2 regions of the Kribbella sp. NPDC023855 genome follow, and region 1 is predicted to be linked to the other one. Evidence: riboswitches for the same ligand, from Rfam matches in the RefSeq annotation. Region 1 holds a riboswitch; the other holds the start of a gene.
What was found. Region 1 has a riboswitch for cobalamin ahead of AB0F51_RS02010 (magnesium chelatase subunit D family protein). Riboswitches for the same ligand answer to the same signal wherever they lie in the genome.
Positions count from the first base shown of each region.

Region 1 (5,284 bases):
CTGCGGTACGACACTCGGCTGTCCCTGCGGCATCAGGCGGCGCTCCGATCGGTGACGGCGCGAACAAGATTGCCCGCGGCAACTTCTCCTAGGTCCAGGTACTCCGCGCCGAGGTCGGCGGCGAGCTCCGCGGCCAGCCCGAGCCGGACGCCACGACGCGGCTCGCAGTCGACCACGACCGACGCGATGCCCTGCTGAGCCAGCCATCCGGCGGCCTGCTTCGCCTTGGCGAACGCCTTGTCGCCGGCCGTCGCTCGGCCGTCCGTCACGAGCACCAGCAAGGGCCGCCGGCGCGGATCGCGGATCGCGGCGATCCGCAGTACATCGGAAGCCTTCAACAGGCCCTCCGCCAGCGGCGTGCGACCACCGGTCGGCAGAGACTCGAGCCGCCGTACTGCGGTTTCGACGCTGCCCGTCGGCGGAAGGGCAACGGTCGCGTCGGCTCCGGCGAAGGTGACCAGGCCGACTGTGTCGCGGCGCTGGTAGGCGTCGAGCAGGAGCGAGACGATCGCGGTCTTCACCTCGGTCATCCGCTTCTTCGTGCCCATCGAGCCGGAGGCGTCGACGCAGAAGAGGACGAGGTTGCTTTCCCGACCTTCGCGGACCGCGAGCCGTACGTCGGAGGAGCGGACGGCGAGACCGGGTCCTTTACGACCGCGACTGTGTTGGTGGGGAGCCGCGCTGCGGATGGTCGCCAGCAGGTGCGGGCGGCCCGATTCGCGACCGACGCGGGCGCGGTCGCCGACCACACGGCCGACCTCGGTCAGCGCTCTCGAACGCCGTCCGGCCACACCGGCTCCGGCGCCTTGCACGCTCAAAAGACGAGCCTTGTACGGCGTGGAGCTGGCGGCCACCTCACCCGTGGGCGCGGCACCGGAGTTGGCGTTCTCGCCCGGCTGCCCCGGGGTGCGGCCCGGCTCACCCTGGTCTGAATCGGTCGATGCGCTCGAGGCGTCGGGTCGGTTGTCGGCTGGGTCCGACGGATCGTCGGCGCCATCGTCGGTGTCTGTCGGTGGCGGCGTCTCGGGGCCATCGCCCTTGGAGCCGCCGTCCGGGCCGCCGTCGGAGCCGCCGCCTTCCGGGCCGCCGCCATCCGGGTCGTCGTCGGGGTCGGGGTCTGGCGGGGTGCTGTTCTGGATGGCTTGCTCGAGTTGGTCGTCGTCGAGGCCGGGAGCGTCGAAGGGGTTGCGGCGCTTGCGATGCGGCAGGGCGAGCTTCGCGGCGGCGCGGACGTCTTCCACCTCGACGACGGTCCGGCCCGACCAGGCGGCGTGGGCGACCGCAGTACGGGCTGTGACCAGGTCCGCGCGCATGCCGTCGACGTCGAACGAAGCGCAGATCTCGGCGATCTGGCGCAGCGCGGCGTCGGTGAGGATGACGTCGGAGAGGCGGGACTTGGCCTTGGCGATGCGCTCGGACAGTTCGGCCTGCGCACCGGAGTACTTGCTGATGAAGGCGATCGGGTCAGCCTCGTAGGCGAGACGGGCGCGCATCACCTCGACGCGGACGGCCGGGTCGCGGCTGGCGACCACGTCGACGGTCAGGCCGAAGCGGTCGAGTAGTTGCGGGCGGAGTTCGCCCTCTTCAGGGTTCATCGTGCCGACGAGCACGAAGCTCGCCGGGTGGGTGATCGAGACGCCGTCGCGCTCGACGGTCGCACGACCCATCGCGGCGGCGTCGAGGAGTACGTCGACCAGGTGGTCGTGCAGGAGGTTGACCTCGTCGACGTACAGGAGGCCGCGGTGCGCGGCCGCCAGCAGGCCGGGCTCGTAGACCGTGACGCCTTCAGAGAGTGCTCGCTCGAGATGCAATGACCCCAGAACACGATCCTCGGTAGCTCCCACCGGCAACTCGACCAGCCGAGCCGGTCGCGAAACCGCCTTCAGCTGTACGTCGCTGTCTGTTGGAGCGTGGGGCGCGTCGGGGCAGGTGAGGTCGGGGGCGGCGGGGTCGCAGGAGAAGCGACAGCCGTCGATTACCTCCACGGGCGGCAGGATCTCGGTGAGGGCGCGCACCGCGGTCGACTTAGCGGTCCCCTTCTCACCACGAATCAGCACGCCACCGATCGCCGGCGAAACCGCCGCGAGAATCAACGCCAGCTGAAGATCCCCCATCCCCACCACCGCAGTAAACGGAAACCCCATCCCCACCGCCCGACCGCCGGAAGAGCCGGACCCCGTCGCCACCGGCCGACCGCCGGCCGAGCTCGATCCCGTCCGCACCGGCCGGTTGCCGGACGAGCCGGAGTCCGTGGCCACCGGCGAACCGCTGGAGGAGCCAGACTCCGTGGTCAGGGGCGAACCGCCGGACGAGCCGGACTCCGTGGTCACCGGCGAACCGCCGGACGAGCCGGGCTCCGTGGTCACCGCGCGGTCGCTGGACGAGTCGGGATCCGTCGGCAGCGGACGGGCGTCGGGGGTGCTGGGATTTGTCGGAGCAGACCGCATGGGCGGTGGTTCCCTTCGTCCTGCGGGTGTCCACGCCCGCCTCGGCACTTGGCACGCCGGGCGCGCGGAGCGCTCCCTGACGGACGATCGCGGATGTCCTGGCTTCCGGACCTGAGCCCGGTCACAGTGGCGGGACCGCCCCGGAATCCAGCCCCGACAGGGCCGTCACCGGTGTTCCTCCACAACCGTCCCGGCGATCATTCCACACCACCCCCACCCCGGAAGCCCCCGGAGCAGGTGAGCGTCATCACCGGCGGGCACCCCGACGCCAAAGCAACCCACTGGCAACTCAGTTCCGCCACGCACACGAGGCCGACCCGGCGACCGGTGACGGCGCCGGAGTACGCGGACAACCCCGCCGGAGTACGCGAACACCCCACGCAAGCAGAACCCCGCCGTCAGAGCCCGACACACCGATGGCAACCAATTGCCACGCGGGTTACGCAAGCGAGGCAGTCCGCTCCATCCGAGGACGACGGCAGAGCGGTCCGCGCTCGCCTGACCCGCAGCGGCGGCGGGGCGATCGTCTAACTCACGGCGCCAGGCTGCGCCGCCCGCGCCCGTGCGGCGCCACCCGGGGCTGCCCCTTGGGCTTACTGCGAGGGGGTGGTGGCCGCCCACCCCCGGCTCACCCCACCCGGCCAGCGTGCCGCCCGGGTGGGTGCCCTCGGGTTGCCGGCACAGCCGGCTGCGGCCTTCTGGGGAGCCGCCTCGCTTGTTGCTCTTCAGTTGGTGGCTCGTGCGCGGTTGCTGCCGGGGGCGTCCGCTGTCGGGGTGGTGGGTGTTAGTTGGTGAAGGTGGCTGATAGGTGGGTGGCGGCTGAGGTGCCGGGGAGTTCTGTTACGCCGGTGAGGGGGGTGACGGTGATGTAGCCGTCGAGGAGGAGGGACTCGTCGGTGTCGGGTTCGGTGGGGGGTGGGAGGGTTCGCAGGGTGATGAGCTGGTCGCCGGTCGGGGTTGTTTCGAGGACCAGGCGGGAGCGTTCGTACGGCGCCAGGCGGGCCCAGCGGGCGCCTTTGAGTTCACTCACCGGTACGTCGGGCACGTTGACGTTGATCACCGTGCCGACCGGCTGCTCCCGGAGCCAGGTGAGCGCTTCCGCGGCGACGGCGCCCGCGGTTTCGAAGTACGAGGGATCCTCGGAGTCGATGCTGATCGCGAGCCCGGACAGCCCCTGGGTGGCGGCTGTCAGCGCGGCGGCGACTGTGCCGGAGTGGAGGATCGGGCCGATGTTGTGACCGTGGTTGATGCCGGACACGACGATGTCGGGTGACGGCCCGAAGGCGCCCAGCCGAGCCAGCGTCACCGCGATCCCCGGTGTCCCGTCGATGCCGACGAACCCGTTCTCGCCGACCTTCGACGCGATCCGCCGGCCGATCATCCGGGCTCGCGAAGACCCGACACCACTCTGGTCGTCCCAGGGCGCCACTACCTGTACTTCGTGGCCGGCCTCCTCGATGGCCGCGGCGAGCGCCTGGATACCCAGGGACTCGTAACCGTCGTCGTTCGTGACCAGGACTCGCAACTGTTCGGGCGCCATACCTCAACCCAATCACACCCCAGACACCCCGGCACCGACTCGCGCCGGCCCCGGACACCTCTGTACTGACTCGCGCCGCTCCAGACACCGGCGGCGGGTCAGCTCCCCGCCGTCATGAGAGCGACCACCGGGGCCCGGTGGTCGGCGCGCGGTAGCCCACCAACCCAGCAACTCCGAACAACCGGTCGCGATCGCGATGATGCGCAAGTCAACCCGTCAGGCTTCGAGCCCTGGGGCGTGGCGGATTCCTATGCCGCGGTTGCTGTCCCACCCCGCCCCGCTAGCCGTCTGGAGACTCGATGTCCGGATCCGGCCAACACTCATGGTGATCAAGCGGTTACGAAGGCTTGACGGGCGAGTGAGGGGCTCGGAACAATCCGAGGCGGCGGAAAGCGGTTGCCAACCCGTCCGCCACACCTCAGCCCCGCCCCGCCCAGCACTCCGCCCGCCCACTTCTCGGAGGCCCCTATGTCCACTCTTCGACGGCGCACTGCCGCCACGCTGCTCTCCCTAACAATGCTCGGCGCAGCGGCGCCAACGGCATCCCAGGCGGCCGGTCTGGCGGAGCAGCGAGAGCGGGCGGCCGAGAGTGCGAATGCCGACTGCGGCACCGGCACCTACCACGCAGAAGTGACCCTCAGCGGCAGCACCTGGACGGCGAAGAACGGCGGCACGACCACCTACACCGGCACCAGCATGGCCAGCGCGATGCAGACGGCGATCAACCGCCTGACCGCGGGCCGCACCTCCAAGCAGCGCGTAGTAGTCCGAGGCTCGGGCACGATCAGCAAGGACGCCCGGGTGTCGCTAGCGAGCTACACCACCATCGACATCTGCGGCACGATCAACGTCACCGGCTCGGGCACAGGCGACAAGGCCCCGATCTACGCCCGCAACGTCAACGACATCGAAGTACAGCACCTGACCATGACCGGTGCGCCGCTGTACGGCGTCTTCATGCGCAACGTCACGAACGTCGTCATCGGCCAGGTGGACATGCGGCTGTCCGGCGGGCTCGGCATCCGGATCGACAACCGCGGTGACACCACCCGCTGGACGAAGAATGTGCGCATCGACAACGTGTACGTCTCCGGCACCGGCACCCACGGCGTCGAGACTTATGGAGTCGACGGACTCACCATCGGTACCGTCACCGCCCGCAATACCCACGACTCCGGCCTGTTGCTCAACCAGACCATCAACGCCACCGTCGGGACGGTCGACGCCGACGGTGCCGGCGCCGGCACCGGGTACGCCGCGTTCCGGATGGCCAACCGCAACGGCCGGGTCGGCTCCA
Region 1 covers NZ_JBFAAA010000001.1:444,398-449,681, reverse strand. The annotation lists gene cobO (cob(I)yrinic acid a,c-diamide adenosyltransferase) at 1-33, opposite strand, end outside; gene AB0F51_RS02010 (magnesium chelatase subunit D family protein) at 33-2,114, opposite strand; gene AB0F51_RS02005 (hypothetical protein) at 2,287-2,562, shown strand; cobalamin riboswitch at 2,518-2,661, opposite strand; gene surE (5'/3'-nucleotidase SurE) at 3,232-3,987, opposite strand; gene AB0F51_RS01995 (hypothetical protein) at 4,456-5,284, shown strand, end outside.

Region 2 (5,284 bases), on a different contig from region 1:
GGAGAGCTGGAACGCCAGCTCCGCTACGTCCGCCGTCGGCACCGGATCCGCCGCGACGCGATGATCGAGGCCATCGGCAACCATTTGCCAGCAGCAACAGTTCACGGAGCGGCCGCTGGTCTGCACCTCACCATCACCTTCGACGAGACGGACCTGAGCGATCTCACCCTGGCCTCCGCCGCACTCGATCGGGGCGTGAAGACCCAGCCGCTGTCCTGGCATTGCCAGGACCCCCGGTCGCCGGGCCTCGTGCTCGGCTACGCCGCCCGCACCCCGACGGAGATCACGGAAGCTGTCGCGACGATCGGCGAAGCATTCTCAGCCTGCTCGGTTCGCTCGGGTGAGGAGAAATAGCAGATAGGGAGCGCCGAGGAACGCGGTGACGACTCCGACCGGAAGCGCGATGGGAGCGAAGAGTTCGCGGGCCAGCAGATCCGAGGCGACGACCAGGAGGGCACCGATGGCGCCGGCGGGCAGCAGTCCGGCGACGCGTCCGGCCAGGGTGAGCGAGACCGCCGCGATCACGGCGGTGGCAGCCCAGGCGATCGCGGCGACCACGACGCTCGATGTCTTCACAGCTCGGCCAGCTTGCGGCGGCGGACGAGGGCGATGAACAGCGGGGCGCCGATCAGGGCAGTGATGATGCCGACCTGCAGCTCGTCGGGCCGGGCGACCAGTCGGCCGACGATGTCAGCCAGCAGCAGAACGGTTGGCGCTAGAACAAGGGACCACGGAAGGATCCAGCGATAGTCGGGACCGGCCAGAGCCCTTGCCACGTGAGGGACCGCGAGTCCGACGAAGGCGATGGGCCCGGCCATTGCGGTCGCAGTACCGGCCAGCAGTACGACGGCGAGGGCGGCCGTGACGCGGACCAGGCCGACTCTGGCTCCCAGCGTGACAGCGAGGTCGTCGCCGAGCGCCAGCTGGTTGAGCGAACGTCCCAGGGGCAGTGCCAAGAAAATGCCAACAGCAATGAAAGGAAGGGCCTGGACGATGATCGAGCTGGTTGCCATGGTCAACGAGCCGGCGACCCAGAAGCGAAACTCGTTCAGGGTGGACAGATCCAGCAAGGTGATTGCCGAGGTCATCGATCCGAGCAGCGCGGTCAGCGCAGCGCCGGCCAAGGCGAGCTTCACCGGTGTGGCGCCACCGCGACCGGCCGAGCCGACGAGGTAGACAACAACGGTCGCGATCAGTGCGCCACCCATCGCGAACCAGACATAGCCGGTCAGCGACTGGACGCCGAGCAGGCCGATCGCAGCCACGACTGCCAGTGCGGCGCCCGCGTTGACACCGAGGATGCCAGGATCAGCCAGTGGATTCCTGGTGATCCCCTGCATCACGGCGCCTGCCAGGCCGAGTGCCGCGCCGGCCAGCAGGCCTGCCGCAGTACGGGGAAAGCGTAAGTAGCGGATCACTCGGTCCTTGTCCGATCCGGTGAAGTCCGCCGCTGCGACGTAGACGTCGTGCGGGCCGAACCACTGGTTGCCTGCGACAAGCGAAAGCACCACTACGGCCAGCAACAACCCGCAGGCCGCCAGGAGACCGGCGGCCCGGCCACTCCAGGACCGAGTCACTTGACCAGGTCGGGGTGGATCAGTTTCGCGATCAGTTCGGTGGAGTTGGCGCCACGGACACCCGCCGAGTGATGGGCGAACAGCCACGGTACGACGCGCTTGTTCCGGACCGCTTTGAGATTGGCGTAGGCCGGGTTGGCCAGGATCTTCTGGACCTCCGGCTGGACCTGCGCTCGAGTCGCTGCCCGTGGCGCTGGAGACGTCGTTGAACCCGGAGAGCACGAAGTCGGGGTTCCTGGCTGAGCAGCCCAGTGCGTGCGCCAGCTCGATGGCCGGCTGGTACGCCGCGAACACCCGCTGGCGCAGCAGCAGCCAGCGTTTTCACGCGCGCCTCCAGCACCTCGTGGACGGTGTGACAGCGCTGTGGCCGGTCTCCTGGCTGACGGGTACCGCGCTCGCGGGTCTGACCTTCCCAGTCAGTGCTGACCAGTGGTCTCCGAAATGGAACAACCCACGTACATCCCGATCACAGTGGCGAGGGCCGCGCCGGCATCACACCGGCTTCCCGAACACCACGGCCCCGCCAACCTACCGGTAGAGCGAGGAGGTGGCGAGCGCGAGCTTGACCATGTCGTCCTTGTCGGCGGTGCCGGCGGGGAGGGGGACCAGCTCGACGATCTTGCCGGTCCCTACGCGGATCAGGGTGCGACCGGTGGCGGTGTCTACGTAGCCCTCGTCGCCCAAGGGGATCGAGAGGGAGGTGGCGGCCTTGCGGGTGGGGGCGATGACGGCTTCCGCATCGGCGACCCGGCGGGCAGTCGTGTAGAGCACGCGGGTCTTGGTGATCCAGCCGCAGACGATGTCGCCCACGTCGGTCTGGCCGTCGCGCCGGAGGGCCGCCTCCGCGCCCATCACCTTCGCCGCGGCCGGCGTCCCGCGCTCGCACTCCGGCCGGGTGATGAGCGGCCCGGGCTCCGGCAGCCCGTCAGCCTGCTGAGCCACCTCGTTGGCCAGTACTACGTACTTCGCCAGCGTCGCGGCCGGCCCGCTGACCTTGCGGAGCTTCCCGTCGAGCAGGAACACCACGAACCGGCTGGTCCCGAACCCACCCTGGCCGACCGTCACCGGCTTGGCCGGCTCGCCCTTGGTCGCGTCGTACGCCTTGCGGGCCGCGGCAAGGTCCGCAGGAGTCGCCGGCATGACAGACGTGCCAACCCGCAGTACGGGACCGGTTGGGCTCGTGCTGAGCCCCAGCTGGCACACGTCGTACGTCGGGAAGCCGAACTCCGCCGGGGGCGGCTTCAGCTGGATCTGCACCACCGGGACGCCCAGTGTCGTCTGCACCAGCGTCTGGTCCATCCGCACGCACAGGGTTTCCGCCACCTTGGCGGTAGGCGGCGTACTCGGCGTCGCGCTCGGTGTAGGCGTCTCAGTCGGGGTAGTGCTGATGGACACGAGTGGCGGGACACTGGGCGCGGTCTCGCCACCAGGGCCGCCACAACCGGCCAACAACGCAGTACTGCCGAGCAGAGCCACCACCGAACGAGTACGCATGATCACAGAGCCTACTTCTTGGCCCTATTCGCGGCTCTCGACGAACTCCTTGGTCTTGGCGATTGCGAAGCCCCAGGTCTGCTGGACGGTCGGCGACGGTGGGACCGAGATCTCGTCGGCATTCGTCAGTACGTCGATCAGGACCGGCCCCGGCGTCTTGAGTGCCTGCTCCACCGCACCCTCCACCTCCCCGGGCTGCTCCACCCGGAAGCCGGTCAGCCCGATCGCCTTGGCGACCTCCGCGAAGTTCGGGTTGGCCAGCTCGGTCCCGTACTCCGGCAGCCCGACCTGCTCCATCTCCAGCTTCACCATGCCGAGCCGGCCGTTGTTGAAGACCACCAGCTTCACCGGCAGCTCGTAGGACACCGCGGTGATCAGATCGCCCAGCAGCATCGACAGCCCGCCGTCACCGCAGAAGGCGACCACCTGCCGGTTGCGGTCCAGCGCCGACATCCCGAGCGCCTGCGGCATCGCGTTGGCCATCGAGCCCAGGTTGTACGAGCCGACCAGCCGCCGGTCGCCGCGCATCCGGACGAACCGCGACAGCCACACCGTCGACATCCCGGTGTCGGTGGTGAACAACGCGTCGTCGGCCGCGTGCCGGTCAACCGCGGCCGCCAGCAGCTCAGGCCGGACCCGGGCATCCGGGTTGTCCACCTTGCGCCGCAGCAGCCCCTTGGGCTTGCGGTCGAAGGCAGGGTCGGTGAACTGCTGCTGCCGCTTCCGCCAGGCGGCGTACGACGCTCTGGCCTTGTCCAGGTGACCTGTGTCGCTCTTCTGCTCCAGGAGTGGCAGCAACTGCGCCAGGGTCGGCTGCGCATGTCCGACCAGCCCGTGGTCGGCCGTCACCCGCCTACCGATGTGGTCGCCCCGCAGATCCAGCTGTACGACGGTCTTCCCTGTCGGCAGGAAGTCGCGGTACGGGAAGTCGGTCCCGACCAGGAACAGCACGTCACAGCCGTCGAAAGCCACCTTGGTCGCGTGGTTGCCGATCAGCCCGGACTGGCCGACCTCCTGCGGCAGGTTCTCCTCGAAGCGCTCCTTTGCCTTCAGTGTGAGCACCGTGGGCGCTGCCAGCGTGCTGGCGAGCTGCTGCACCTCCGTCAGCGCCTCCCGCGCCCCGATACCGACCAGCAGCGTCACCTTGTCAGCAGCGTTGAGCACAGCCGCGACCTTCTGGAGCTCCGCAGCGTCCGGCACAGTGTTCGAGGCAGGCTCCAGGAACCGCGGTACTGGCGTGTCCTTCGGTACTTCGAGGCCGCCGACGTCACCAGGGATCGACAGTACTGCGACGCCGCGCTCGGCAAGCGCCGTGTTGACCGCCTGCTCGATCAGGCCGGGCGCCTGCTCCGGAGTCGACACGGTCGCGCTGAACACGGCGACGTCCGAGAACAGCACATCGTTGTTGACCTCCTGGAAGTAGTCGCTGCCGATCTCCTCGCGCGGCACCTGACCGCAGATCGCAAGGACGGGCACCCGCGACTTGGCGGCGTCGTACAGGCCGTTGAGCAGGTGGATGGCTCCCGGGCCGACTGTCCCCATGCAGACGCCCAGCCGCCCGCTGATGGCCGCCTGGGCGCCGGCAGCGAAGGCACCAGCCTCCTCGTGCCGTACGCCGATCCACTCGATCCGGTCCTCGCGCCGGATCGCGTCGGTGACCGGGTTGAGCGCGTCACCGACGACTCCCCAGACGGAGCGGACGCCGTGCTCGGCCAGCGACTCCACCAGCAGTTCGGCAATGCTGCTCACAAGGCTCTCCTCAGGTCGACGAGTCCCCCGACCCGCCTGTACCCACCCCCGTCCGGAGATCACGTTCGCGCACGGCGTGCTCGTCGGTCCGGGCGTCGTACCGCCAGAACTCGCGCAGCCAGGCCGCCGTACCGACGACACCCACGACGCAGAGCGCTCCACCGCTGACGATCGCGAACCGGACGCTGGTCAGGTCCGCGACCAGGCCGGAGCGGGCCTGGCCGCCGAGCGGGCCGAGGGAGTAGCCGAGCATCTCGATCCCGGCCAGCCGGCCGCGCATCTCGTCCGGGATGGTCTGGTTCCAGATCACCGACCGGAACAGCACCGACACCATGTCGGCGCCGCCGGCGATCGCGAAGAAGCCGATCGCGAACCAGATGTTCGGCGCCAGCCCGGCGATGCCGACCGACGCTCCCCAGACGATCGTCGCCAGCACCACCGCCCGGCCCTGGTGGTGGACGCGT
Region 2 covers NZ_JBFAAA010000002.1:231,426-236,709, forward strand. The annotation lists gene AB0F51_RS06835 (PLP-dependent aminotransferase family protein) at 1-354, shown strand, start outside; gene AB0F51_RS06840 (iron chelate uptake ABC transporter family permease subunit) at 319-576, opposite strand; gene AB0F51_RS06845 (iron chelate uptake ABC transporter family permease subunit) at 573-1,577, opposite strand; cobalamin riboswitch at 1,925-2,109, opposite strand; gene AB0F51_RS06850 (hypothetical protein) at 2,106-3,071, opposite strand; gene AB0F51_RS06855 (thiamine pyrophosphate-dependent enzyme) at 3,096-4,820, opposite strand; gene AB0F51_RS06860 (MFS transporter) at 4,831-5,284, opposite strand, start outside.
Region 2: it holds a riboswitch for cobalamin, as region 1 does, so the genes downstream of both, AB0F51_RS06845 (iron chelate uptake ABC transporter family permease subunit) here and AB0F51_RS02010 (magnesium chelatase subunit D family protein) in region 1, are expected to answer to the same signal.